Regions from separate parts of the Microbacterium sp. 22242 genome, predicted to be linked through region 3. Evidence: riboswitches for the same ligand, from Rfam matches in the RefSeq annotation. Region 3 holds a riboswitch; each other region holds the start of a gene.
The links. A riboswitch is a leader RNA that binds a small molecule or an ion and turns the genes downstream of it on or off. The one in region 3 is predicted to bind thiamine pyrophosphate.

Region 1 (9,490 bases), on a different contig from region 3:
AGAGCTCCTGCTGCCGCTCCACGTTCTCGCGCACGAGGTGGAACGGCACGTGGCCCGGCCCTTCGACCATGACCTGCACGTCGTACCGCCAGGCCCGCTTCGTCAGCTCGGCGAGCGTGTCGAGCTCGGCGAACTGGGCGGCGTCGTTCGCGTCGGCGATGGAACCGGGACGCAGCCCGTCGCCCAGCGAGAAGGCGACGTCGTACTGCGCGAAGATCTCGCACAGCTCGTCGAAGTGCGTGTAGAGGAAGTTCTCCTGATGGTGCGCGAGACACCAGCCGGCCATGATCGATCCGCCGCGGGACACGATGCCGGTGACGCGGTCGGCGGTGAGCGGCACGTAGCGCAGCAGCACGCCGGCGTGCACGGTCATGTAGTCGACGCCCTGCTCGCACTGCTCGATGACGGTGTCGCGGTAGATCTCCCAGGTGAGCGCCGAGGCGTCGCCGTCGACCTTCTCCAGCGCCTGGTAGATCGGCACGGTGCCGATCGGCACCGGCGAGTTGCGGATGATCCACTCGCGCGTGGTGTGGATGTCGTCGCCCGTGGACAGGTCCATCACGGTGTCGGCGCCCCAGGTGGTCGCCCACTGCAGCTTGGAGACCTCCTCGGCGATCGAGCTGGTCACCGCGGAGTTGCCGATGTTCGCGTTGATCTTGACCAGGAACGCCTTGCCGATGATCATCGGCTCGGACTCGGGGTGGTTGACGTTGTTCGGGATGATCGCCCGGCCCGCGGCGACCTCGGCGCGCACGAGCTCGGGATCGCAGCTCTCCCGCAGTGCCACGAAGCGCATCTCCGGCGTGATCACGCCGTCGCGGGCGTACCGCATCTGCGTGATCGTGCGCCCGGCCCTGGCGCGCCGGACCGGTCGCTGCTCCCCGCGCCACTCGGCGGAGGCGGCGCCACGGCGGATCGCGGAGCGGCCGTCGTCGTGCAGGTCGCGCGCCCGGCCCTGGTAGGCGTCGGTGTCGTCGCGGTCCGCGATCCAGCCCTCGCGCAGCGCGGGCAGGCCGACGACCGGATCGCTCCCCGGCCCCTCGGTGCGGTAGACCGTCACCGGCGCGTTCTCCGTCCCGTCGGGGGACGCATCGAGGGCGATCCGGGTGACGGGCACGTGCAGGTCGTGCGCGGAGTCGTGCAGATGCGCGAGCGTGCGCGCAGAATCGCGAGATCCCATGAGGGCTCCTACTTCCTTCGCCGGCATGACCCGGACAGGTTCGAACGGTACGAGCCGCGTCAGCCCGATCTCAGCCCTTGCGAGGGCACCCGTGTGGATACCGACACAGTACACGGAACATGCCCGGGTGCACGGACTCAGGCACCTCATAGCAAAACTGCGTTTGCGCAACCTTTCCTTTCGTGTAATCTTGCAGGGCTGCAACATTCTTGCCGCCAACGTCGGCGCTCGGATCCGACGGGTGTCGATGACGAGCGGGGCGTCCAGAACCACCCGAAGGGCCGTCATGTCCACCGCAACCACCACAGCAGGGGCCACGCGCGCGGAGCGCAAGCAGTCCGCCCCGATCATGACGCACAGGCAGATCCTGCTCGTCATCTACGGCCTCATGGCCGGCATGTTCCTGTCCTCGCTCGACCAGACCATCGTCGGCACCGCGATCCGCACGATCGGCGACGACCTGCACGGCCTCGACCAGCAGGCCTGGGTCACCACGGCCTACCTGATCACGTCGACGATCTCCGTGCCGATCTACGGCAAGCTCTCCGACATCTTCGGCCGCCGCCCGCTGTTCATCTTCGGCATCTCGGTGTTCATCCTCGGATCCCTGCTGTCGACGTTCTCCACGTCGATGCTGATGCTCGCCGGATTCCGCGCCGTCCAGGGCATCGGCGCCGGCGCGCTGATGTCGCTGCCGCTCGCGATCATGGCGGACATCCTCGCCCCGCGCGAGCGCGCCAGGTACCAGGGCTACTTCTTCGCGGTCTTCGGCATCTCCTCGCTGATCGGCCCGCTGGTCGGCGGCCTGTTCGCCGGCGCGAACGAGATCCTGTGGATCTCCGGCTGGCGCTGGGTCTTCCTGATCAACCTGCCGGTCGGGATCGTCGCGCTCGGCATGGTGATCGCGTTCCTGCACCTGCCGAAGGTCGGCAAGCACAAGAACCCGCGGATCGACTGGTGGGGTGCGACGGCCGTGATCGTCGCCCTGGTCCCCCTGCTGCTCGTCGCCGAGCAGGGCCGCGAGTGGGGCTGGGCCTCGGCCGCTGCGATCACCTGCTACGTCATCGGCGGCCTCGGCGTGCTCGCCTTCGTGCTGATCGAGATCGCGATGAAGGACGACGCGATCATCCCGATCCGGCTGTTCCACTCGAACACGTTCTCGATGGCGACCGTCATCGGCGTGCTCGTCGGCTTCGGCATGTTCGGCGCCATGATGACGATCCCGCTGTACATGCAGATCGTCGCCGGGCTCACGCCCACCGAGTCGGGGCTCGCGATGCTGCCGATGGTCGTCGGCCTGATGACCTCGTCGATGACGGCGGGCCAGCTCACGTCGCGCACCGGCAAGTACGGCATCTTCCCGCGCACCGGCACGCTGACCACGGCGCTCGGCTTCCTGCTGCTCACGTTCGTGTCGTCCGCCACCCCGGTCTGGTACATGATGATCGGCATGTTCGTGGTCGGCCTCGGCCTCGGCCAGCTCATGCAGTCGCTGACCATGGCGAGCCAGAACTCGGTCGCAGCGCCCGACATGGGCGTCGCGACGAGTGCCGCGACCTTCTTCCGCCAGATCGGCGGAACGCTGGGCACCGCGATCATGCTCTCGATCCTGTTCACGCTGCTGCCGCTGAACATCACGCACAGCATGGCCGACAAGCCGACCCTGACCACCGCGCTGAATGCCGCACTGGATCCCGCGGTCGCGGGCAAGGAGCAGAACAAGGCCGTCATGAAGCAGCTGTGGAGCCCGATCACGGGACCGCTGCAGGCGAACATCCAGTCGGGACTCGACAAGGGCACCGCCGCCGCGAAGGCCGCCGCCGACAAGGCCGTGACCGAGAAGGTGACCGCCGGCGTCGAGCAGGCGGTCGCCGCAGGACAGGTCCCGGCAGCGGCCGCACAGAGCGTGATCGACGCGCAGGTGGCGGCGGCGACTCCCGGCGCCGAGCAGGCCGCGCTCGAGGCCGTCGCGGGCAAGGCGCACGCGACGGTGGTGAACGGCGCGGTGAGCGTGGACTGGTCGAACGCCGACCAGCGCGGCTACTGGGTCGACAAGCTCGTGCCCGACATCACCAAGCAGCTCGACAAGGCGTCGTCCAAGGCGTCGAGCGGCTCGAGCAGCTCGGTGAGCGACACGTCGTTCCTGAACGGCGCGGATCCGGCGCTCACCAAGCCCTTCATGGTCGGCTTCACCAAGGCGATCGACCTCATCTACTGGGTCGGCTTCGGGGTGCTCATGCTCGCGTTCGTGCTCAGCCTGTTCTTCAAGGCTCCGCCCCTGCGCACGCGCTCCGCTCTGCAGGAGCGGGCCGACGACGCGGGCGTCAGCGAGACCGGAACCATCAGGACGCAGCAGGCCTGAGCGGCGGGCCGGGGCGGGCATCTCCCGCCCCGGCCTCCGCACAGACCCTGTGAGGAGCACATCATGAGCATCGACGACAGCGTTCCCGAGCCCATCCGCGAGACCGTCGGCGAGGGCCGGCGCGAGCGCAAGAAGCTGCAGACCCGGCAGGCCCTGCACGAGGCCGCCCTGCGGCTCGTGGAGGAGCAGGGACTCGACGGCACCACGATCGAGCAGATCTGCCAGGCGGTGGACGTCTCGCCGCGGACCTTCTTCAACTACTTCCCGTCCAAGGCAGCGGCGGCCCTGAACCTTCCGGAGCACGGCGTCGCCCCTGACGTGATCGACGGGTTCCTGGTGGCGCAGGGCGAGATCGTGCCGGCGCTGTGCGAGCTGGTCGGATCCTCGATGGACGACGGCATGGACCGGCACCGGATCAAGGAGCTGCTCATGAAGCGGCCCGAGCTGCTGCCGGCGTTCTCGCAGTGGATGGGATCCGTGCGGGAGCAGTTCATCGACCTCGCCGAGCAGCGCGCGGCGGACCACGATCAGGCCGTCAGCGCGGTCTCGCTCGTGCTCGCCGCGATGAACGTGCTGGTGCACGCCAGATCGACCCCGGATCGGCCCGGCGCCGAGCGGCTGCTCGCGGCCGTCGACGGGCTGGTCGCGGTGCGCACGGCGCGGATGTCGGATCCGGTCCCTACGCTGGACGAGTGACCCACTCCCCCGACCTCCTGGAACGGATCGACTGGCCGCTGCGCACCGAGCGCCTCACGGTGCGTCGCGCGACACCGGCGGACGCCGATGCGGTGTGGCGATACCGCCGGATCGAGGACGTGAACCGCTGGCTCGGCGCCGCGCCCGGCGATCCCGAGACCTTCCGCGCGTACTTCACCGACCCCGACCGGCTGCGGATCTCGCTGATCGTGGAGTCCGCGGCGGGTGACGTCATCGGCGATCTGATGCTGCGCATCGAGGACGCCTGGTCCCAGGCAGAGGTGCGTGCGCAGGCGGAGCGGGTGCAGGCCGAGCTCGGCTGGGTGATGGATCCGGCCCACCACGGCCGCGGCTACGCGACCGAGGCGGTGCGGGCCGTGATCGCCATCTGCTTCGAGCAGCTCGGGCTGCGCAGGGTGAGCGCCGGCTGTTTCGCGGCGAACGAGCCGTCCTGGCGCATGATGGAGCGCCTCGGGATGCGGCGGGAAGAGCACAGCCGGGCCACGGCCCTGCATCGCAACGGCGAGTGGATGGACGGCATGGCCTACGCGCTGCTCGCCGAGGAGTGGCGTGCCGCGCGGGCGTGACCGCGTCTGCCGCTGACGCGCCGGACGCTCTGGACATCGTCCTCGCCCTCGCTTAGGGTTGAGGCGCGCACGTCATGACGGCCGCTGCCGCCCGAGTCCCCAGCGAGGGCGGAAGGTTTCCCCAGACCGGCGGCCGTGCGTGCATTGGCCCCCTCGGCGCATCCAGTCCCCAATGGATCCCCCGAGGGGGCCGCTTCCTCCCCCAGTATTCCGATGTACTGCGATGATACGCCCGGGGTCCCGATTTGTCCCCCTTTTGGGGGACAAACTTTTGCGGACTTGTCCCCCAATTGGGGGACAAATCTCAGGATCGTGGGTTACACTGATTTCAGACGCACCCTCCGGTCGTCCTTGGGCCCCCATCGCTCCCCCCGCGGTGGGGGCCCGCACCATTTCTCACGGGCTGAGCGCCGTCCGTTCCTACCGGATCGGCCCGTCCCGAGCTCCGAATGTCGAGTCGTGTCATGCAACGTTTGTGTCACCATGTCACGCGAGGTGTTGCGAAACGGCTGCTTTCAGATAGCGTGGGGTTCGTCTACGCGTCTGCGTGGACGTAAGCCCAAGCAAGAAGGCAGTACATGACTCAGGGCACGGTTAAGTGGTTCAACTCGGAGAAGGGCTTCGGCTTCATCTCCCCCGATGACGGTGGGGCTGACGTGTTCGCGCACTACTCCGCCATTACCTCGTCCGGTTACCGCTCGCTCGACGAGAACCAGCGCGTCGAGTTCGATGTGGCGCAGGGCCCCAAGGGCCTGCAGGCCGAGAACATCCGTCCGCTCTGAGCGACACGGACTTCTGACTCCCCCGGCGCCTCGGCACCGGGGGAGTTCTCTTTGCCCCGGTGGTCGCGCTCCCGAGCTCGCCGTCGCGCCCCCCGCTCTGACCGCGAGACCGAACCTGCGTCGCGAGACCGCCGATGAGAAGCGCGGTCTCGGGAGAGGACTTCGGTCTCGCGGTCCGCGGCGGCTCGGTGCGATCCTCCGGACGGCCGGGCCGCCGCTCAGGCCTGCGGCAGCAGGATCCGCAGCAGGTCGTCCGGTGCGGACACCTCGGCGATCGAGCCGGCCGCCTCGCCGGGGGCGCCGAAGCCCCAGTCCACGAAGATGACCGGGATGCCGAACCGCGCTCCGCCCTCGACATCGTGGTGGCGGTCGCCGATCAGCACCGGGCGGCTGAGGTCCAGACCGGCCGCGGTGAGCTCCTGCAGCGCCCGCGCGATGACCGCCGCCTTGTCGTCGTGCTGCCCGGGGACGTCCGCCCTGGCGCCCACGACGGCCGCGAAAGGAGCGGTCAGCCGGTAGTGCTCCAGGATCGCGGCGACCTGGTTCTCCGGTTTGGAGCTCGCGGTGGCCTGCGGGATGCCCGCGGCTGCCACGGCGTGCAGCACCTCCGGCACTCCGGGATAGATCCGCACCGAGGCCGCATAGCCGTCGCGGGCCGCGAGCTCGCGGTACATCGTGACGGCGCGCTGTGCGTCGTCGGGGGAGAGGCCGGCCAGTTCCTGGAACGACTCGAACATGGGCGGGCCGATCCACAGCGCCAGCCGGTCCGCGGAGGGCTCGGGCAGGCCGAAGGCGGCGAACACCTCGATCAGGCGAGGCAGGATCCCCGCCGACGCGTCGGCGATCGTGCCGTCGACGTCCCAGAGGACACAGGAGTAGGGGGATGCGGCCATGTTCATGCCTCTCAAGGAATATGGACTCAGAACAGCCGCGGGATGCCGGACTCGATGCCCTTCATGCCCTCGTAGTCGAGGACCAGGCAGCGGATCCCCCGGTCCTCGGCGAGCACACGCGCCTGCGGCTTGATCTCCTGCGCGGCGAACACGCCCTGCACCGGGGCGAGATGGGGGTCCCGCCCGAGCAGCTCGAGGTAGCGCGTGAGCTGCTCGACGCCGTCGATGTCGCCGCGGCGCTTCACCTCGACGGCGATCGCGACGCCGTCCGCGTCGCGGACCATCAGGTCGACCGGCCCGATCGCGGTCGGGTACTCGCGGCGCATGAGGGTCGCGCCCTCGGCGATCAGCTCGACCTGCTCGGCGAGCAGCCGCTGCAGATCCGCCTCGACGCCGTCCTTCTGCAGGCCGGGGTCGATACCCAGCTCGTGCGCGGAATCGTGCAGGATCTCGTAGATCTGCACCCGCAGCGCGTCGCCGGTCTTCTGATGCGTGACCCGCCACACCTCCGTGACGCCGGCGAGGCCCTCCTCCTCGCCGGGCAGCTCGGCTTCGAGACGGCACGGCGGGCTCATCCAGTTCAGCGGCTTGTAGCTGCCGCCGTCCGAGTGCACGAGCAGGCTGCCATCGCCCTTGTGCACCAGCAGGCGCGTGGCGAGGGGCAGATGGGCGTTGAGCCGGCCGGTGTAGTCCACGGCGCAGCGGGCGATGACGAGACGCACTCGACGAGCCTAGCCCGCCCCGCCGCGACCGGCCGCCGTCGAACGCGACAGTCCGCCGTCAGCCGCGGGCGGCCGCGTCTGAGGAACGGTCGGGCGGGCGGGGCGCGGGCGCAGCCACGGACTCCCGCCAGACGATGTGCTGATAGCCCGTGACGGGTTCCGGATCCGGCTCACCGCGCACGGCGGCGATCAGCCGCCGCATGGAATGCTCGCCGAGGCGCACCCTGTCCTGCACGACCGAGGTGAGCGAGGGGACCAGGAACGCGCTCGCACCGCGATCGTCCCAGCCGGTGATGCTCATATCGCCGGGCATCGTCCAGCCGCGCAGGGTGGCCGCACGCATGGCGCCCGTGGCGCTCACGTCGTTGGCGGCGATCACGGCCAGCGGGACGGCGCTCTCGGGAAGATCCTCGATGACGCTGTAGCCGACCTCTCCACTCCACGCGCCGCCGAGCACGCCGAGCGACTCCAGGCCGAGGCGCTCGATCGTCGCGACATACGCGTCGCGCCGCGCGATGGCGGACGGATACTCCGGCGGGCCCGCGATGTGCAGGAACCTGCGGTGGCCCAGCGCCGCGAGCCGCTCGATCATCTCCACGATCGGCTGGGCGTCGATGAACGCGCCGGTCATGTGCATCTTGTCGTCGAATTCGAGCAGGGAGAGCACGACGGGACCGGAAGGGTCGGCTGCTCGCGCAGAACTGCTGATCGCGGTGAAGGAGAGGAAGCCCTCGTACTGACCGGAGCCGATCAGTTCGGTGAGGCGCTGCTCGCGTTCGTCGGGGGAGGGCGGCAGGCTGACGATCTCGAGGGTGTATCCGGCCTCCTGGGCGGCGGAGGCGGCGCCCTCGAGGATCGTGGAGTCGTTCAGCGCGGTGATCGGCATCAGCACCGCCAGCCGCCCGCTGCGCCGGGTGCGCATCGAGCGGGCCGCCAGATTGGGCCGGTAGTTCAACTGCGCCGCTGCGCCGAGGACGCGCTCGCGGGTGGCCTCGGAGATCCCGTTCCGCCCGGTGAGCACGAAGGAGACGGTGGACTGCGAGACCCCGGCGAGTCGCGCGACGTCGCGACTCGTCGGCCGGTGCGACCGGTCCTCCGTCATGCGTCCCCTTTCTGGCAGAAATCCGCTTGACGCGGCTGTCTCCCGAGACTACCGTATCTAATACGTCTTAGTAATACGTATTAGAATGCGAGGAAGCATGCTCAGGGTGGGAATCATCGGAACGGGCGGGATCGCGGATGCGCACATCCGCGCGTATCTCGCCTTCGCCGAGGACTGCGAGATCGTGGGTCTCGCCGACGTCGTGCCAGGAAAGGCCGCGGAAAAGGCCGAGTCGTTCTCGCTCGCGGGCGCGATCGGCTACGACGATCCGATCGAGATGATCGCGAGGGCGCAACTCGACCTGGTGAGCATCGCGACGCCGCCGAGCACGCATGCGGCGCTCAGCATCGCCGCGCTGGACGCCGGCGTGCACGTGCTCGTGGAGAAGCCGATGGCGCCCTCGCTCGAGGAGTGCGATGCGATGCTGGCCGCGCAGGCACGGTCGGGGAAGCTGCTGTCGGTCGTGGCGCAGAACCGGTTCCGCGACGACCTCGCCCTGCTCAAGGACGTCGTCGACTCGGGGCTGCTCGGCTCGATCTCGCACGTGCGCGTCGACTCGGCATGGTGGCGCGGCCTGCCGTACTACGACCTGTGGTGGCGCGGCACCTGGGAGAAGGAGGGCGGCGGCTGCACCCTGAACCATGCCATCCATCACATCGACCTGCTGCTCTGGCTGCTCGGCCGGCCTCAGGAGATCACGGCGATGCTCGCGAACACTCAGCACGAGAACAGCGAGGTCGAGGACCTGTCGGTGGCGGTGCTGCGGTACGAGCGGGGCCTTGCCCAGCTGACCAGTTCGGTGGTGCATCATGGCGAGGAGCAGGAGATCGTGATCCAGGGCGCGAAGGCTCGGGTGTCCCAGTCCTGGGCCGTGCGCGCCGAGCGCTCTGGCTCGACCGGATTCCCCGAGAAGGGCGGTGACGGTGAGTTGGTGGCGCGGATCGAGGAGTTCGCCGCGGCCAGGACGCCGCTGGCGCATCATGGACATCAGGGGCAGGTCAGGGACGTGCTGGATGCGATCCTGGAAGGTCGCGCTCCGGTCTCCAGCGGCCAGGACGGCCGCAACGCGGTGGAGGTCGTGACGGCGGTGTACCAGGCCGGGATCGAGCGCTCGTTCGTCTCGCTGCCGCTCGCCGCGGACGATCCCTATTACCGGTCCGGCTACC
Region 2 (9,490 bases), on a different contig from region 3:
TTCAAGGGCGGCGCGCGCTGGATCGAGTGGGGCGGCTGCGGCATGGTCAACCCCAACGTGCTGCGCGCGGCCGGGATCGACCCCGACGTGTACAGCGGCTTCGCGTTCGGCATGGGGGTCGAGCGCGCGCTCATGTTCCGCAGCGACGTGCAGGACATGCGCGACATGGCCGAGGGCGATGTCCGTTTCAGCGAGCAGTTCGGGATGGTGGTGTGATGCGCGTCCCGCTTTCGTGGCTGCGTGAGTACGTGGACGTGGCCGAGGACGTCACGCCGGACGACGTCTTCGCGGCGCTCGTCTCGGTCGGCTTCGAGGAGGAGGAGCTGATCGGCTTCGACATCTCGGGCCCCGTCGTCGTCGGTCAGGTGCTCTCCTTCGAGGAGGAGCCGCAGTCCAACGGCAAGACGATCCGCTGGTGCCAGGTCGACGTGGGCCCGCTCCCGGTCGCTGAGCCTGTCGAAGCGACAGGGACCGATCACGATGTCCGCGGCATCGTCTGCGGCGCGAGCAACTTCGCCGTCGGCGACAAGGTCGTGGTGACGCTGCCCGGCGCCGTGCTGCCCGGCCCGTTCCCGATCGCCGCCCGCAAGACCTACGGGCACGTCTCCGACGGCATGATCGCCTCGGCCCGCGAGCTGGGGCTGGGCGACGAGCACAACGGGATCCTGATCCTGTCCGAGCTCGGCATCGACGCGCCCGTCGGCACCGACGCGATCGCGCTGCTGGGACTGGACGACGTCGCCGTCGACATCAACGTGACGCCCGACCGCGGCTACGCGTTCTCGCTCCGCGGCGTGGCCCGCGAGTACGCGCATGCCACCGGAGCGACGTTCCGCGACCCGGCCGATCGCGACTTCGCCGAGCTGCAGCCCGGCACCGGGTTCACGGCCGTCGTCGACGACACGGCGCCGATCCGGGGCAACGTCGGCGCGACCGAGTTCGTCACGCGTGTGGTGCGCGGCGTGGATCCGTCCCGGCCCACCCCGCCGTGGATGATCGCCCGGCTCACGCTCGCCGGCATGCGCTCGCTCGGCGTGCTCATCGACATCACCAACTACGTGATGCTCGAGCTCGGCAACCCCGTGCACGGCTACGACCTGGACAAGCTCGACGGCGGCATCGTGGTCCGCCGTGCGACGCCCGGGGAGACCATGGTCACCCTGGATGGCCAGCAGCGCACGCTCAGCGGCGAGGACCTGCTCATCACCGACGCGTCAGGCCCGATCGGCCTCGCCGGCGTGATGGGCGGCGGCACCACCGAGATGAGCTGCACCACCCGCAACGTGCTGATCGAGGCGGCGACGTTCGACCCGATCACGATCGCGCGCACCGCCCGCCGGCACAAGCTGCCCAGCGAGGCCTCCAAGCGGTTCGAGCGCGGCGTGGATCCGCTCATCCCGTTCGCCGCCGCGCGCCGGGTCGCCGACCTCATGGTCTCCCTCGCCGGCGGCACCCTCACGGAGGAGGGCGGTGCGCTCTTCGCCGAGGTGCAGATCGAGGGGATCGACCTGCCTGCGGGCTTCGTGCAGGGCCTCATCGGCGTGGACTATGCGGACGAGGAGGTCGTCGGCGCGCTCGAGACGATCGGCGCCGAGATCACCGCGGTCGACGGCGGCTGGCAGGTCATCCCGCCGACCTGGCGCCCCGACCTCACCGACAAGTGGACGCTGGCCGAGGAGGTCGCGCGCATCCACGGTCTGGACCGGATCCCGTCCGTCCTGCCCACCCCGCCGTCCGGTCGCGGCCTCACCGAGCTGCAGCAGGGACGCCGTCGCGTGGCGAACGCCCTCGCCGCGGCCGGCCTCGTGGAGACGCCGGCGTTCCCGTTCACGACGCAGGAGCAGAACGACCTGCACGGATCCGCGACCGGCGGCACGCTGCCGGGCGTGCGCCTGACGAACCCGCTGGACGGCCAGACGCCGTACCTGCGGCGCTCGCTGGTCCCGGGGCTGCTGCAGACCGCGCATCGCAACATCGCGCGCGGGCTCGTCGATCTCGCGCTGTTCGAGATCGGCGTGGTGTTCCTGCCCGAGCCGGGTGCCGTCTACGGAACCGACGAGGTGCCGCCGCTCGGCGTCCGCCCCTCGGACGAGACCCTCGCGGCGCTGAACGCCTCGATCCCGCCGCAGGCGCGCCACGTCGCCGCCCTGTTCTCCGGCCATGTCACGCCCCGCCAGCCGGGCCGTGCCGCCGAGGAGTACGGGCTCAGCGAGGCGCTGGACGCCGTGCGCGTGATCGCCGACGCCGCCGGTGTCGCGATCGACGTCGTGCAGGGCAGCCGCGCGGCGCTGCACCCCGGGCGCACCGGCGTGCTGCAGGTGCGCGAGGCGGCAACCCCGGCGACGGGCTCAGGGGCCGGGACGATCGAGGTCGGCTATGTCGGCGAGCTGCACCCGCAGGTGGCGGCCGATGCCGACCTCCCGGGTCGTGCGGTGGTGCTCGAGCTCGACCTCGACCTGGTGCTGTCGCTCGCGGGCGAGCGCGTGGTCGCCGCCTCGCTGTCGCCGTATCCGGCCGCGACCCAGGACGTGTCGCTGGTGGTGGCCGCGAACGTTCCGGCCGGCGAGCTCGGGGCCGCCCTCCGCGAGGGCGCCGGTGCGCTGCTGGAGTCGATCCGTCTCGTCGACGACTACCGCGGCGAGGGCGTTCCGGCCGGATCCAAGAGCCTGACCTTCGCGCTGCGGTTCCGCGCCGACGACCGCACCCTGACCGCGGCAGAGGCGAGCGAGGCCAAGCTCGCCGGTGTCGCCGTCGCGGCGGAGCGATTCGGAGCCGCGATCCGCGACTGACTCGCATCGCGATCCGTCACGAAGACGCCCCGGCCCGCCTGCGGACCGGGGCGTCTGGCTAGACTGACCGGCAGTGACACGGGGTGCCGCGACCGCGGCTGAGATCACACCCGTCGAACCTGATCTAGGTCGTACTAGCGAAGGGATGTCGTGATGAACGCGCGTCTGGAAACGTCCTCCGAGTCCGTGGCGGGAAGCGCCGCGAACCTCCTCTCCGTGCTGCGGGCGGACCCCCCGCTCGTGCAGTGCATCACGAACGCGGTGGTGACCGGCTTCACCGCCAACGTCCTGCTCGCGCTCGGCGCGGCACCGGCCATGGTGGACATCACGGGCGAAGCGGGCGGCTTCGCCGCGATCGCGTCCGGGGTGCTGGTGAACCTCGGCACGCCCACGCCCGAGCAGCGCGCCGCGATGCGGGAGGCCGTCGGCGGGGCCGGCACCGCCGGCACGCCGTGGGTGCTGGACCCGGTCGCGGTCGGCGCCCTCCCGGTGCGGACGGCTCTCGCGCACGACCTCCTGGCGCTGCGTCCGACGGTGATCCGCGGCAACGCCTCGGAGATCCTCGCGCTCGCCGGCCGCACCCTGGGCGGTCGCGGCGTGGACGCGCTGGACGGCACAGAGGCGGCCGCCGACGCCGCGCGCGAGCTCGCGGGCCGCACCGGGGGAGCGGTCGCGGTGTCCGGTCCGGTCGACCTCGTCGTCGACGCCGACACCGAGATCCGGATCGCCAACGGCGACGCCCTGCTCACCCGCGTCACCGGCGGCGGCTGCGCACTCGGCGCCGTGATGGCGGCCTTCCTGGGCGCGGCGCGGCAGACCGGCGACACGCCTCTCATCGCCGCCTCCGCCGCGACCCTGGTCTACACGGTCGCCGCAGAGGACGCCGCGCGCGGCGCGGCAAGGCCCGGATCCTTCGCGGTCCGGCTGCTGGACGCCCTCGCCGCGGTCCAGCCGTCGGAGCTCGCCGCGCGGGCGCACGTCGACGCCGTGCGGGCGGTCGCGGCATGAGCCGCCTCGACCAGGACGACCTGGCCCTCTACCTCGTCACCGATCCCGGCCTGTGCGGCGAGCGCGGGGTCCCGGCGGTCGTCGACGCCGCCGTCGCGGGCGGCGTCCGTATCGTGCAGCTGCGCGACAAGCACGCCGACGACGCCGCGATCGTGGCCCAGCTGATCGAGCTCTCCGCGGTGATCGCCGGACGCGCGCTGCTGCTCGTGGACGACCGGCTCGAGGCGCTCGTCGAGGCGCGCCGCCGCGGATCGCGCGTGGACGGGATCCATCTCGGGCAGTCCGACGCGGCCGTGACGACCGCTCGCGCGCTGCTCGGGCCCGACGCGATCATCGGGCTCACCGCGAACCAGCCCGCCCACCTCGACGCCGTGCGGGCGCTGCCCGAGGGCGTCGTCGACTACCTCGGCACGGGCGTGATCCATCCCACCCGCACCAAGCCCGATCATCCGCCGGAGCTCGGCGTGGACGGCTTCGCGGCGTTCGCGTCCGCGAGCCCGCTGCCCTGCGTCGCGATCGGCGGCATCGGCCCGGACGATGCGGCGCCGCTGCGCCGTGCGGGTGCGGCGGGGGTCGCGGTCGTCTCCGCCGTGTGCGCCGCTCCGGATCCGGAGGCCGCCGCACGGGACCTGCTGCGCGCCTGGGGGAGCGGCGGCGTGCCGCGCGTCCTCAGCATCGCGGGCAGCGACCCCTCCGGAGGGGCCGGGATCCAGGCCGACCTCAAGTCGATCGCCGCGAACGGCGGCTACGGCATGGCCGCGGTCACCGCGCTCACGGCGCAGAACACCCGCGGCGTGACCGGGGTGCATGTGCCGCCCGCGGAGTTCCTCCGCGCCCAGCTCGACGCCCTCTCCGCCGACGTGCGGATCGACGCGGTGAAGATCGGCATGCTCGCCGGTGCCGGAGTGATCGCGGAAGTCGGATCCTGGCTGCGCGCCCAACGCCCTCCGACGGTGGTGCTGGATCCGGTCATGGTCGCGACGAGCGGGGACCGGCTGCTCGGCACCGACGCCGAGCAGGCGCTGCGGGCGCTGCTGCCGCTCGCCGACCTGATCACGCCGAACCTGCCCGAGCTCGCGGTGCTGGTGCGCGAGGAGCCGGCAAGGACCTGGCCCGAGGCCCTCGCCCAGGCCGGACGGCTCGCCGCGGCCACCGGATCCCTGGTCCTCGTCAAGGGCGGCCATCTCGACGGCGATGAGGCCCCGGACGCGCTGGTCGGGTCCGAGGGGGTTCTCCGCGAGTATCCGGGTGGGCGGATCCGCACGCGCAGCACGCACGGCACCGGCTGCTCGCTGTCCTCCGCGCTCGCCACCCGCCGCGCCGTCGGCGGCGAGTGGGGCGAGGCGGTCGCCGAGGTCCGTGCCTGGCTGCGCGAGTCCATCGCCGCCGGCGAGGGGCTGCGGGTGGGATCCGGCCACGGCCCCGTGCACCACTTCGCCGGGCTCTGGCAGCGCGCCGGACTGACGGTGGAACCGGCGCCGGAACCTTCGCCGGAACCGGACGCGGAACGCGCATCGGAACCGGAACGCGCATCGGCATCGGTCGTGACCGAGTGGTGGGACCGCATCGCGCCGGTGCGCCAGGCGATCGACGACCTGCCGTTCCTCCGCCGCCTCGCCGACGGCTCTCTGCCGGAGGCAGCGTTCCGGGAGTACATCGCTCAGGACGCGCTGTACCTCGGCGAGTTCGCCGCGCTCCTCGCCGAGGCCGCCCGGATCGCTCCGCACCCGGAGGACCGGGAGTTCTGGGCGGGCCGCTCGGAGGAGTGCCTGCGCGGCGAGCTGCAGCTGCACGCACGCTGGCTGTCGCCCGCCGCCGCAGACGGGGCGGTGCTCCGAGGGGATCCCGCCCCGGCCACGACCGCGTATCTCGCGCACCTGCGGGAGGCGGCGACCGCCGCCGACTACCGCGTGCTCATCGCGGCGCTGCTGCCCTGCTACACGATCTACGCCGACGTCGGCACGCGGCTGCACGCCGTCGCGGGAGGGGATCCGGATCACCCGTTCGCGTCCTGGCTCGACGAGTACGCCGACCCCGCGTTCGCGCTCGCGAGCGAGGCTGCGGTCCGGATCGTGTCCGCCCATGCCGCGGCCGCGGATCCGGAGACCCGCTCCCGGATGCAGGCGGCCTTCGAACGGTCGGCCGAGCACGAGCACGCCTTCTTCGCGGCCGCCGGGCCCGAACTCTGAGGGCTCGGCGGCGGCCGTCCGCGGTGGGGTGGGACGCTCGATTTGGCCGAGCGCCCCACCCCGCGATATCGTCGCGGCATGCTTCCGGCTCCGCACACGACCGCCCTGGTGGGCGGGATCGTCGTGGAGCGACGCCGTTCGGGCGACCGCCGACTCTAGGCGACCCCGCGCTCCCGCGTCGCACGCGGTCGAGTGCCGGTGTCGCCGCCTCCGGCCCGACCTCTGCTCTCCTGTCGCGCGCCGTCTTCAAGGGCGTCGTCGGCAGACCCGACCGTTAAGGTGGAAGCATGACGTACACCGTCGCCGTCTCCGGCGCATCCGGTTATGCGGGCGGCGAGATCCTGCGCCTGCTCGCCGACCATCCCGACATCGAGATCCGCACCGTCACGGCGCACTCGAACGCCGGGCAGCCGCTCTCCGAGCACCAGCCGCACCTGCGCTCGCTCGCCCATCTCACGCTGCAGGACACCACCCCCGAGATCCTCGCCGGCCACGACATCGTGTTCCTCGCGCTGCCGCACGGACAGTCCGGGCAGTACACCGACGCGCTCGGCGACGTGCCGCTCGTGATCGACGCCGGCGCCGACCACCGTCTCACCTCGCAGTCCGCGTGGGACGCGTTCTACGGCGGTGACTTCCACGAGCCGTGGAGCTACGGCGTGCCCGAGCTGCTCGTGAACGGCGCCCACCAGCGCGAACGGCGAATCGTGAAGCAGCGCGAGCAGCTCCGCGGCGCGACCCGGATCGCCGCCCCCGGCTGCAACGCGTCCACGGTCAGCCTCAGCCTCGCCCCGGGTGTCGCGGCGGGCGTGATCGACCCGTCCGACATCGTGAGCGTGCTGGCCGTCGGCCCCTCCGGCGCCGGCAAGAGCCTGAAGCCGCACCTGCTCGGCAGCGAGATCCTCGGATCCGCGAACCCGTACGCGGTCGGCGGCACGCACCGGCACATCCCGGAGATCCGCCAGGCGCTCGCGGCCACGGGCGCCGCCGCCCCCGACGACATCCGGATCTCCTTCACCCCCGTCATCGTGCCGATGGCGCGGGGGATCCTGGCCACCTCCACCGCGCCGATCGTGCCGGGCGCGACCGACGCGGAGATCCGCGCCGCCTGGCAGAGCGCCTACGGGGACGAGACCTTCGTGCAGCTGCTGCCGGAGGGATCCGTGCCGCGCACCGCCGACGTGCTCGGCGCGAACACCGCCCTGATCGGCCTCGCGATCGATCGCGCCGCCAACCGGGTCGTCGTCGTCACCGCGGTCGACAACCTGGTCAAGGGCACCGCGGGCGCCGCCATCCAGTCCATGAACATCGCGCTCGGTCTCGAGGAGACCACGGCGCTCTCGATGAACGGAGTCGCCCCGTGAGCGTGACCGCACCCCAGGGGTTCGAGGCGGCCGGAGTCGCTGCCGGCCTGAAATCCACCGGCAAGGCCGATGTCGCCGTGGTCGTGAACCGCGGCCCGCGCAAGGTGGGCACCGCGGTGTTCACGAGCAACCGGGCCAAGGCGAACCCGATCATCTGGTCGCAGCAGGTCGTCGCCGACCGCACCGTCGAGGCGGTCGTGCTGAACTCGGGCGGCGCGAACTGCTTCACGGGCTCGTTCGGGTTCCAGACCAGCCACCTCACCGCCGAGAAGGCAGCCGACCTGCTCGGGGTGAGCGCCGGCGACATCGTGGTCTGCTCCACCGGGCTCATCGGCACCGGCGACGACGTCTTCCGCGGCAAGGTGCTCGCGGGCGTCGAGGCCGGGATCGCGCAGCTGAGCGCCGACGGCGGGCAGGCGGCCGCCGAGGCGATCATGACGACGGACACCGTCGCGAAGACCGTGGTGGTGAGCCGGGACGGCTGGACCATCGGCGGAATGGCCAAGGGCGCCGGAATGCTCGCGCCGGGCCTGGCCACGATGCTCGTCGTGCTGACCACCGACGCCGACCTCGACGCGGCGGACGCGGATGCGGCTCTGCGTCGCGCGACCGGCGTCACGTTCGACCGGCTCGACTCCGACGGCTGCATGTCCACGAACGACCAGGTGACGCTCCTCGCCAACGGCGCGAGCGGGATCCGGCCCGACCCGGACGTCTTCGCCGCGGCGCTGACCGAGGCCGCCGACGAGCTCGCGAAGAAGCTCCAGGGCGATGCCGAGGGGGCGAGCCACGACATCACGATCGTCGTCCAGGGGGCGGCGACCGAGCAGGACGCCGTGGAGGTGGGCCGGTCGGTCGCCCGGAACAACCTGTTCAAGGCCGCGATCTTCGGCAACGACCCGAACTGGGGCCGGGTGCTCGCCGCGATCGGCACCACACGGGCCGCGTTCGACCCCTACGACACGGACGTCTGGATGAACGGCGTGCGCGTCTGCACGGCCGGCGGTCCGGACCGTCCCCGCGAGGAGGTGGATCTCACCCCGCGCGCGACCGACCTGGTCATCGACCTGAAGAGCGGCGACGCGACGGCCACGATCCGCACGAACGACCTCACCCACGACTACGTCCACGAGAACAGCGCGTACTCCTCATGAGCGACCTTCAGGACACCGCACCCGAGGAAGCCGCCGTCAAGGCGCAGACCCTCATCGACTCGCTGCCCTGGCTGAAGAAGTTCCGGGACCAGATCGTCGTCGTCAAGTACGGCGGCAACGCGATGATCAGCGACGAGCTGCAGGAGGCCTTCGCGCAGGACATCGCCTACCTCCGCTACGTCGGGGTGCAGCCGGTGGTCGTGCACGGCGGCGGCCCGCAGATCTCGAACATGCTCGACCGACTGGCGATCCCGAGCGAGTTCAAGGGCGGCTACCGGGTCACCTCGACCGAGGCGATCAGCGTCGTCCGGATGGTCCTCACCGGGCACATCAACCCGCAGCTCGTGGCGAAGATCAACAGCCACGGGCCGATCGCGACCGGGCTCAGCGGTGAGGACGCCGGCCTGTTCGGCGGCCGTCGGCGCGGTGTCGAGCTGGACGGCGAGATGGTGGACCTCGGCCGCGTCGGCGACGTCGTCGAGGTGGATCCGACGCCCGTCCTGGATCATCTCGCCGCCGGCCGGGTGCCGGTCGTCTCCAGCATCGCGCCGGACCTCGATCACCCCGGCCAGTCGCTCAACGTGAACGCCGACGCCGCCGCGGCGGCCCTCGCCACCGCGCTCGGCGCGGTCAAGCTCGTGATCCTCACGGACGTCCCCGGACTGTACGCGGACTGGCCGAACCGGGACTCGCTCGTCTCGCATCTCACGACGAGCGAGCTGAAGCGCCTCCTGCCGTCGCTCGAGTCGGGGATGATCCCGAAGATGAACGCGTGCCTGGAGGCCGTGGAGTCCGGCGTGAACGCGGCGGCCATCATCGACGGACGGGTGCCGCACTCGGTGCTCGTCGAGCTCTTCACCAGCAAGGGAATCGGAACGGAGGTGGTGGCGGGATGACGTGGGAACCTGAGGGGACCTGGCGCGAGAGTGCGGACCGTGACCTGATCTTGAATGCAGGACCGCGGTTCGAGCTGCTCGTCCGCGGCG
Region 3 (9,490 bases):
ACGACATCGACAACATCACCCAGACGATGCAGCAGTCCCTGTCCGGGGCGCTCACCTCGGTGCTCACCGTGGTCGGGGTGCTGATCATGATGTTCTCGATCTCGTGGCAGCTCGCCCTGGTCGCACTCGTCGCGCTGCCGCTCATGGCGGTGATCTTCGGCGTCATCGGTCCGCGCTCGCAGAAGGCGTTCGGGATCCAGTGGAAGAAGGTCGGTCGCCTGAACGCGCGCGTCGAGGAGGCCTTCTCCGGTCACGCGCTCGTGAAGGTGTTCGGCCGGGAGAAGGACGCGCTGGAGAAGTTCCAGGTCGAGAACGAGGAGCTCTACCAGGCCGCGTTCAAGGCGCAGTTCCTGTCGGGCCTGATGATGCCGGCCATGACGTTCATCGGCAGCCTGACCTACGTCGGGCTCGCGGTGCTCGGCGGCCTCATGGTCGCGAGCGGTCAGCTGCGCCTCGGTGACGTGCAGGCGTTCATCCAGTACTCGCAGCAGTTCACCCAGCCGCTCAGCGAGCTGGGCGGTATGGCGGCGGTCGTGCAGTCCGGCACCGCGTCGGCCGAGCGCGTGTTCGAGCTGCTGGATGCGGAGGAGCAGGACCCCGACGTCGAGGACGCCCCCACGGTCACCGACGGCCAGGGTGTCATCGAGTTCCAGCACGTCGCGTTCTCGTACACCGAGGACCGTCCGCTCATCACGGACCTGTCGTTCCGCGTGGAGCCGGGCCAGACCGTCGCGATCGTCGGGCCCACCGGCGCGGGCAAGACCACGCTGGTGAACCTCATCATGCGGTTCTACGAACTCAGCGGCGGGCGGATCCTGCTCGACGGCCAGGACATCGCGGCGATGACCCGCGAGGATCTGCGCTCGCGCACCGGCATGGTGCTGCAGGATCCGTGGCTGTTCGCGGGCACGATCCGGGAGAACATCCGCTACGGCCGTTCGACCGCGACGGACGACGAGGTCATCGACGCCGCCAAGGCGACCTATGTGGACCGCTTCGTGCACGCGCTGCCCGAGGGCTACGAGACGACCCTCGACGAGGACGCCTCGAACGTGTCGGCCGGCGAGCGCCAGCTGATCACGATCGCGCGCGCGTTCGTCGCGCAGCCGTCGATCCTCATCCTGGACGAGGCGACCTCGGCCGTCGACACCCGCACGGAGCTGCTGCTGCAGCACGCGATGGCGGCGCTGCGGCACGGGCGTACGTCGTTCGTGATCGCGCACCGCCTGTCCACGATCCGCGACGCCGACCTCATCCTGGTGATGGAGCACGGCGACATCGTGGAGAAGGGCAACCACGAGGAGCTCATCGCGGCGCAGGGCGCGTACTGGCGGCTGTACCAGTCGCAGTTCGAGCAGGCGGCCAGCGACGTCGACGCCGATGCGGCGCTCGTCACCGGAGCCGTCACCGTCCCGCCGGCCGACGGCTCCGTCGCGCCGGTCCCTGAGCTTGTCGAAGGGGCCGAGGCCGGCGCCGCCGCCGTTCCCGGTTCCGTGGCCGCCCCGGTCGCTCTCGCCGAGCGTGCGACCGAATCGGCCGAGACCCCCTCGATCGAGTTCGAGGACGACATCCGGTCCTGATCCGCACGATCGATCGGATCCCGCCACAGAGCCGCCGTCACCTCCGGGTGGCGGCGGCTCTGCGTTCACGCGACGGCTGGGCTCATGGCGCCGCCGCGCGGGAGTTATTTCCTCGCCAGTCCGAACAGCTCGAGCGGATGGGTGAGGCGCCACCACAGGCTCGGCCCCTGCAGCTCCGTGTGCAGCGCGAGCGGCACGGTGGCGGTGTCGAGCGGTCCCTTCAGCGTGAGGGTGCCGGCCTTGTCCCCGGCCTTCCAGTCGTCGCCGAGCGCGAATCTGGTCGTGGCCGAGGCGGAGGCGCCGTTCCAGAGCACGACGCGGGCGTCAGAGGCGGCGACGACCTGCGTCGTCTCGCCCCACGCGGTGTCGACCGTGCCGAGGGTGGTCCCCTTGGTGACCGTCTGCGGCTGGTTCTTCAGCGCGGCCTCGACGTCGGCGTACAGCTTGCGCGAGGCGTCGACCCTGCCCGCGTCGCTGGTCTCCCCGAGCACGTCCGCATAGATGCGCACGGTGCTGGATCCGTCCGGCACGTCCTTGGCGGACAGCAGGTTGTACTTGGTGTCATCGCCGTCGCCGATGGTGCCGGTCTTGATGCCGATGATGCCGTCGTCGTCGATCAGGCCGTTGGTGTTCTCGACGGTGCCCGCACCGGGCAGCACCACGCTCTTCTGCCGCACGATCTCCGCGATGACCGGGTTCTGCACGGCAAGCTGCCCGAGCTGGATCAGCGCGCGCGGCGTGGAGACGTTGCCGAACGCGAAGCCGGACGGCGTGACGACGGTGATGTCTGTGAGGTCGTGCTGCCGCAGCCACTGGTTGGCGGCGGTCGCGTAGTCCTGGTCCGAGCCCCACACGTCGTGGGCGAGCCGGTCGGCGTAGTTGTTCGCCGAGCCGAGCAGGATCCCCTCCAGCAGCTGGTACTGCGTGAGCGAGCCGCCGGCGGGCACGTCCAGCGCCGACTCGTCGTCGCGCAGGTAGTTCCAGTAGTCGTCGCTGTCGGCCTGGGTGAACTCGAACGTGGCGCCCTGCTCGCCGGGCTTCATCGGCAGCTTGTCGAACGACGCGAGCACGGTCACGAGCTTGGTGATGCTCGCCATCGGCGCCGGCTGCTCGGAGGACGCGATCGTGCCGATGCCCTGGATCGAGACCGCGGCGCTGCCGGACGTGGGCCAGGTCACGGCAGCAGCGGGGGCGGCGGCCGGCTGGAAGGCGACGGCGGAGGCGGTCGGCTTGACCGCGTTCAGCGGCCACGCGGCCGTGGTCGCCCCGTAGGCGACGGCCACCAGCACCAGCCCCGCGATCGGCACGAGCACCCCGGGGCGTGCGAGCGAGCGGCGGGGTGCGTCGGAGAGCAGGGGCGCGGGGGCGGCCGCGCCCGCGGTGCGGGCGGCGCCTTCCTCTGCGAAGCGCTCGATGTCGACCCAGGTGAGGGCGGCGGCCGTGCCCGGATCGGCTGCGCGGGTCGGGGCAGGATCGGCGCCGCGGGTCGGGGACGGGTATGCGACCACGCCCTCCCCGGCGGTCCTATCCGCGGCGGTGCGTCGCCGGTGCCGGCGCGAACCCGCCGTGGCCGGCGCGGAGGCCGCCTCGACGGAAATCGCCTCCGCGGGCGCGGAACCCGCTGCGGCAGGCGCGGAACCGGCCTCGGCAGGCGCGAAAGCCGCCTCGGACGTCTCGGATTCCGTGTCGCCCGCCGCAGGCTCCTGAGGGGAAGCGGAAGGCTCCTCGAGCGCAGCGGGGAGCGCAGCGGGGAGCGCCGCCGCCGTCACCGGTTCCCGCGACGAGGCGGACGACTCGGCCGGGAACAGCGGTCCTCCGAGGGCGGGCTCCGGCGCTTCGGGGAACAGCTTCTCGGGCTCGGTGCGCAGCGGCGGGACGGCGGCGAAGAGGGAGCCGAGAACGGACTGCTCGGACTGCTCGGAGTCCTCGATCGGGGCCTCGAGCACCGCGGTCGCGGAGCCCGTGCCCTCGGCGGCATCGACCGAGACGGGATCGACGGCTGCGTCGCCCGTCTCCGCGCCAGGACGGTCGTCATTGTTCACCCTCCTACCGTAACGGTCCGACGCGGCTTTTTCCGCTCTGCGGAGTCGCGGCAGGGATGGGTCGGGGTTAGGATGGCCGGATCACCACGGGAGTCCGGCGAGCCGGGCTGAGAGGAAGCGACCCGCGCTTCGACCGTCGAACCTGATCCGGATCATGCCGGCGCAGGGAGGAGTTTCCGATGATGCACGTAACAGTGCCCGCGTCCGTTCCCGAGCCCGCCGGGGACAGGACCGCAACCTCCGCCGCGCCGCGCCGCCTGAGCTGGCGGGTCGTCGACATCGTCGTGGCCGCCGTCCTCGGCGTCGCGATCGGTCTGGTCTTCTGGATCTGGAACACGATCGGCTACGCCTGGTTCACGGCCGCAGACGGGATCACCCCGGGCTTCGGCGGGATCGCCGTCGGCATCTGGCTGCTCGGCGGGGTCGTCGGCGGTCTCGTGATCCGCAAGCCCGGAGCCGCGCTGGTCGTCGAGGTCGTCGCCGCGATCGTCTCGATGCTGATCGGCAACATCTGGGGCGTCTCGACCGTGCTCGAGGGCATCGCGCAGGGGCTGGGGGCCGAGCTGGTCTTCGCGATCTTCCTGTACCGGCGGTTCGGCCTGCCGGTCGCCGCGCTCGCCGGGATCGTCTCCGCGCTGGGGTCCTGGCTGTTCGAGATGTTCTACGGCGCATCGCCCAACTTCCTGAAGTCGGCCGAGTTCAACGCGATCTACCTCGGCGCCCTCGTCATCTCCGGTGCGCTGCTGGCGGGCCTCGTCGGCTGGCTGCTGGTGCGCGCGCTCGCCGCGACCGGTGCGCTCAGCCGCTTCGCCGCCGGACGCGAGCTGCGCCGCGAGGTCTGAGATGACCGCGGGGGCCGCCCGCGTCGTCGCGGAGGGCTGGGGATGGCGATACGCAGGGCGGCGCCTCCCCGCCGTGCGCGACGTGTCGTTCACGATCGAGCCCGGTGAGCGCGTGCTGCTGCTCGGCGCCTCGGGAGCGGGCAAGTCCACGCTGCTGACCGGCATGGCCGGACTTCTCGGCGACGCCGAGGAGGGCGAGCGCAGCGGATCCCTGCAGGTCGACGACAGGGAACCGGAGCGGCAGCGCGGCCGGATCGGGCTCGTGCTGCAGGATCCGGACGCCGGCATCGTGCTCTCGAAGGTGGGCGACGACGTCGCCTTCGGCTGCGAGAACCTGGGCGTCCCGGCGGCGGAGATCCCCGAGCGCGTCGGCGCGGCGCTGGACGCGGTCGGCCTGGACGTGCCGCTGGACCGTTCCACGGCCGCGCTGTCCGGCGGTCAGAAGCAGCGGCTCGCGCTGGCGGGCGCGCTCGCGATGCGCCCCGGCCTGCTGCTGCTCGACGAGCCCACCGCGAACCTCGACCCGGACGGCGTCCGGGAGGTCCGTGCGGGGGTGCAGCGCGCGGTAGAGAGCACGGGGGCGACCCTGGTCGTCATCGAGCACCGCACCGAGGTGTGGGTCGACCTGATGACCCGGGTGATCGTGATCGGCGCGGGCGGGGGCCTGCTGGCGGACGGAACCCCCGCCGAGGTGTTCGGCCGTTTCGGCGACGCCCTCGCCGCCGCCGGAGTGTGGGTGCCCGGCCACCCGGTCGACCTGCCGGTGCTTCCGGCGACCCTTGAGCAGGGAGACGGCGCCGGATCCGTCCTGCAGACGCGGGCGCTCGCCATCACTCGGGACCGCCGGAACGCGGTGCAGCGCGGGCTCGAGCTGCACGTCCCCGATGCCGCCGCGACCGTCATCGTCGGGCCGAACGGCGCAGGCAAGTCCACGCTCGCGCTCACCCTCGCCGGGCTCCTCGCGCCCCTGGCCGGCGAGGTGGTCGCGACCGAACGGCTGCGCGGCCGCCGCGGCCTGAACCCGGACCGGTGGACGTCGCGCGAGCTGCTCACCCGGGTCGGCGTGGTGTTCCAGGATCCGGAGCACCAGTTCCTCACGCAGACCGTGCGCGACGAGCTCGTCGTCGGCCCGCGCGCGCTGGGCTGGACGACCGAGCGGATCGACGCGGTCGTGGACGGACTGCTGGAGCGGCTGGGACTGTCCGCGCTCGCCGCGGCGAACCCGTTCACGCTCTCCGGCGGGCAGAAGCGCCGGCTGTCGGTGGCGACCGTGCTCGCGGCCGCACCCGCCGTGATCGTGCTGGACGAGCCGACCTTCGGGCAGGATCGCCGCGGCTGGATCGAGATCGTCGCCCTGCTGCAGGAGGAGATCGCCCGCGGCACCGCCGTGATCGCCGTCACCCACGACGCGGACGTGATCCGCCATCTCGGCGGGCACCGCGTCGCCCTCACTCCGGCGTCCGCCGCCCGCTCCGCGGAGGCTGCCGCATGACCACGGATTTCGAAGCGCGCCGAACGCTCGACAGGTCGGCCGAGCGCAGCCATCTGCGCGCTTCGAAACGGGACCTGCGGGCTCTGAAACGGGGGCCCGCCTGGATCGGCAGGGTCAACCCGGTCACCCGGATCCTGCTCGCGCTGCTGCTGTCCATCCCCCTGTTCGCCTCGATCGACGTCACGAGCGGTCTGGTCGCGATCGGCCTGCAGCTGCTCTGCATCCCGCTCACCGGGCTGCGCCTCGGAACCGTGCTGCGGCGGTTGTCGCTGCTGCTCGTGGTCGCGCCCGTGGCCGGCGTGAGCATGCTGCTCTACGCGGCACCGGGTGGCCGGGTGTTCTGGAGCCTCGGCTTCGCGCACATCAGCGAGGCGTCGATCCAGCTCGCGATCGCGGTGAGCATCCGGGTCGTCGCCCTGGGGCTGCCGACGATCCTGCTGTTCGCGCGCACGGATCCGACCGAGGTGGCCGACGCGCTCGCGCAGGTCGCGCACCTGCCCAGTCGCTTCGTGCTCGGCGTGCTCGCGGGCACGCGCATGCTCGGCCTGTTCGTGGAGGACTGGCGCACCATGGGCCTGGCGCGCCGGGCCAGAGGCGTCGGCGATCGCGGCGTGCTGCGGCGCTTCTTCACGATGTCGTTCGTGCTGCTCGTGTTCGCCGTGCGCCGCGGGACGAAGCTGGCGATGGCGATGGAGGCGCGCGGCTTCGGATCCGACATCCCTCGGACCTGGTCGCGGCCGTCGCGGCTGGGCTGGCGGGACGCGGTCGCGCTCGCCGGGGGCGCGGCGATCATGGCGCTGTCGATCGCGGCGGCGGTCCTGGCCGGGACGTTCCGGTTCGTGTGGTCCTGAGGCCCGGGATCGGCGGGCCGGGGACGGGCCGGAGCTCGCTCAGGGCGCGGCGGGCAGCCACAGGGTCATCCTGACCCCGTCCTCGGGCAGGTGCAGCACCTCATAGCGACGCGCGAGAACCGTCCCGTCGGCGCTGCGGACGTGCGTGATCGCCCCGCGCCGCCGCTGCACGAGGTGCCCGCTCCACCAGGTCTCGAACTGCGGGCTCTGCGCGCGCAACTCGCCGACGAGGGCCACGAGCTCGGGATCCTCCAGGTCGTCCACGTTCGCGGCCCGGAGGTGCGCGACCGCGCCGCGGGCGAGCTCCTCCCATTCCACGAACGTCTGCCGCGCCCGCGGGTCGAGCAGCAGCGAGCGGCAGGTGTTGCGCTGCGCGGGCGGGAGGTCGGCCAGTCCCTCGTGCAGCGCGAGGCCCTCCGGGTTCGCCGCGATCACGGTGCTGAGCCGATCCAGCACGTAGGCGGGGTTCGGGCGCACGGCCTCGACCAGCACCTCCATGCGCGCCGTCAGCGCGCGGGCCTCCGCGCTCGCCCGCATCCCGGCGCGGGTCGGGCTCGGATGGGGCCCCCGCAGCCGGTGCAGGTACTCCCTGGCATCGGCATCCAGGCGCAGCGTCCGGGCGAGCGCCTCGAGCACCGCATCGCTGGGGTGAGTCTCGCGGCCTTGCTCGAGTCGCGTGTAGTAGTCGACGCTGATGCCGGCGGCGGTCGCGACCTCCTCGCGGCGCAGCCCGGTCGTCCTGCGGCGCCCGCCGGCGCGCTCCGAGAGCTCCAGGCGGGTGTCCGTACGACGGGCGCGCAGGAAGTCTCCGAGGGCGTTCGACATCCGCGGCCTCCAGAATCCTGCGCCCGGCGGGGGTGCGGCGCTCCTAGGAAGGATACGGTCTTCCCGGCCTTCGTTGGTATGAGCAGGCTGGGGGAACGACATCCCGAGCAGAGGAGAACCGATGGCGACCGAGACCCCGCAGCTGCGGTACACGCACGGACACCACGACTCGGTGCTGAGATCGCACCGCTGGCGCACGGCGGAGAACTCGGCCGCGTATCTGCTGCCGCACCTCCGCCCCACCGACCGGCTGCTCGACGTGGGGGCGGGGCCGGGCACGATCACGGCGGACCTGGCGTCCCGGGTCGCCGAGGTCGTCGCCACCGAGATCGGCGACGAGGAGCTGTCGCTCGCACGGGCGACGGCTGCCGAGCGCGGCGCCGGCAACATCGTGTTCCGCGTCGCCGATGTGCACGCGCTGGACTTCCCGGATGCGAGCTTCGACGTCACCCACGCGCACCAGGTGCTGCAGCACGTCGCGGATCCGGTGCAGGCGCTGCGCGAGCTCGCCCGAGTGACGAAGCCCGGCGGGATCGTCGCCGTGCGGGACAGCGACTACGGCGGCTTCCAGTGGTGGCCGGAGCTTCCCGCCCTGGACGACTGGCTGGCGCTGTACCGCACCGCGGCCCGCGCCAATGGGGGCGAGCCGGACGCCGGGCGACGGCTGCTGTCGTGGGCGCACGCCGCCGGGCTCACCGACGTCGTCGCCACCTCGAGCACCTGGTGCTACGCGACCGCGGAGGATCGCGCGTGGTGGGGCGGCATGTGGGCGGATCGGATCCTGGACTCGGCGATCGCGCCTCAGCTCGTGGACTCCGGCGCGGCGACCAGGGCGGACCTGGAGGAGATCAGCGACGGGTGGCGGGAATGGGCCGCGCACGAGGACGGCTGGCTCTCCATCCTGCACGGCGAGATCCTCTGTCGCGTCGGCTGACGACGGTCCTGAGGTCTCGGGTGAGGGTATCCCTGTCGGAACACCCTTCGACAGGGACTCCCTCGCGCGGCAGGACAGGAGCAGAGTAGAACTGCTCGCCATCGCCACCGCACCCTGAGGAGGAACACCATGCGCGGAGTCGTCATGCACGCCCCGGGAGACGTCCGGACCGAAGAGCTGGAGATGCCGGTCGTGCGCGAACCCGGCGACGCCGTCATCCGCGTCACCGCCACCTGCATCTGCGGATCCGACCTGTGGCCCTATCGCGGCGCCGAGCCGATCCGCGCCGGCGGGCAGCGGATGGGGCACGAGTACGTCGGAGTCGTGGAGAGCGTCGGGGGAGAGGTGAAGACCGTCCGTCCCCGGGATCACGTCGTCGGATCCTTCGTCGCCTCGGACAACACCTGCGAGATCTGCCGGGCCGGGTATCAGTCCCGGTGCGTGCACCAGGTGATGATGGGGTCGGTCGGGACGCAGGCGCAGTACGCACGGATCCCCCTCGCGGACGGCACGCTCGTGGTGTTCCCGGGGGAGCCGTCGGCCGACCTCCTCCCGTCGCTGCTGGCCGCCTCCGACGTGCTCGGAACCGGGTGGTTCGCCGCGGTCGCCGCCGAGGCGGGGCCGGGCAAGACGGTCGCCGTCGTGGGCGACGGAGCGGTCGGCCTGCTCGGCGTGCTCGCGGCGAGGCAACTCGGAGCGGAGCGGGTCATCGCGATGTCGCGCCACGAGGACCGGCAGGAGCTCGCCCGCCGGTTCGGCGCGACGGACATCGTCGAGGAGCGCGGCGATGAGGGCGTGGCACGCATCAAGGCCCTCACCGGCGGCCTCGGCGCGCACTCGACGATCGAGGCCGTCGGCACCCAGGAGTCGATGCAGCAGGCGATCCGCGCCACCCGCCCCGGCGGCCACGTCGGTTTCGTGGGG

Region 1: another riboswitch for thiamine pyrophosphate. It lies ahead of thiC (phosphomethylpyrimidine synthase ThiC); the one in region 3 lies ahead of ACTJJZ_RS04025 (ECF transporter S component).
Region 2: another riboswitch for thiamine pyrophosphate. It lies ahead of thiM (hydroxyethylthiazole kinase); the one in region 3 lies ahead of ACTJJZ_RS04025 (ECF transporter S component).

The regions. Positions count from the first base shown of each region.
Region 1 covers NZ_JBQEOZ010000006.1:201,267-210,756, reverse strand. The annotation lists gene thiC (phosphomethylpyrimidine synthase ThiC) at 1-1,180, opposite strand, end outside; TPP riboswitch at 1,176-1,283, opposite strand; gene ACTJJZ_RS09160 (MDR family MFS transporter) at 1,467-3,542, shown strand; gene ACTJJZ_RS09155 (TetR/AcrR family transcriptional regulator) at 3,606-4,238, shown strand; gene ACTJJZ_RS09150 (GNAT family N-acetyltransferase) at 4,235-4,825, shown strand; gene ACTJJZ_RS09145 (cold-shock protein) at 5,404-5,607, shown strand; gene ACTJJZ_RS09140 (HAD hydrolase-like protein) at 5,826-6,500, opposite strand; gene nucS (endonuclease NucS) at 6,527-7,222, opposite strand; gene ACTJJZ_RS09130 (LacI family DNA-binding transcriptional regulator) at 7,281-8,324, opposite strand; gene ACTJJZ_RS09125 (Gfo/Idh/MocA family protein) at 8,422-9,490, shown strand, end outside.
Region 2 covers NZ_JBQEOZ010000001.1:362,044-371,533, forward strand. The annotation lists gene pheS (phenylalanine--tRNA ligase subunit alpha) at 1-216, shown strand, start outside; gene pheT (phenylalanine--tRNA ligase subunit beta) at 216-2,789, shown strand; TPP riboswitch at 2,859-2,952, shown strand; gene thiM (hydroxyethylthiazole kinase) at 2,943-3,797, shown strand; gene ACTJJZ_RS01700 (bifunctional hydroxymethylpyrimidine kinase/phosphomethylpyrimidine kinase) at 3,794-5,986, shown strand; gene argC (N-acetyl-gamma-glutamyl-phosphate reductase) at 6,274-7,350, shown strand; gene argJ (bifunctional glutamate N-acetyltransferase/amino-acid acetyltransferase ArgJ) at 7,347-8,504, shown strand; gene argB (acetylglutamate kinase) at 8,501-9,400, shown strand; gene ACTJJZ_RS01720 (acetylornithine transaminase) at 9,397-9,490, shown strand, end outside.
Region 3 covers NZ_JBQEOZ010000003.1:146,665-156,154, reverse strand. The annotation lists gene ACTJJZ_RS04035 (ABC transporter ATP-binding protein) at 1-1,580, shown strand, start outside; gene ACTJJZ_RS04030 (D-alanyl-D-alanine carboxypeptidase family protein) at 1,685-3,622, opposite strand; TPP riboswitch at 3,699-3,808, shown strand; gene ACTJJZ_RS04025 (ECF transporter S component) at 3,805-4,464, shown strand; gene ACTJJZ_RS04020 (ABC transporter ATP-binding protein) at 4,466-5,956, shown strand; gene ACTJJZ_RS04015 (energy-coupling factor transporter transmembrane component T family protein) at 5,953-6,807, shown strand; gene ACTJJZ_RS04010 (helix-turn-helix transcriptional regulator) at 6,847-7,632, opposite strand; gene ACTJJZ_RS04005 (class I SAM-dependent methyltransferase) at 7,754-8,566, shown strand; gene ACTJJZ_RS04000 (zinc-dependent alcohol dehydrogenase family protein) at 8,696-9,490, shown strand, end outside.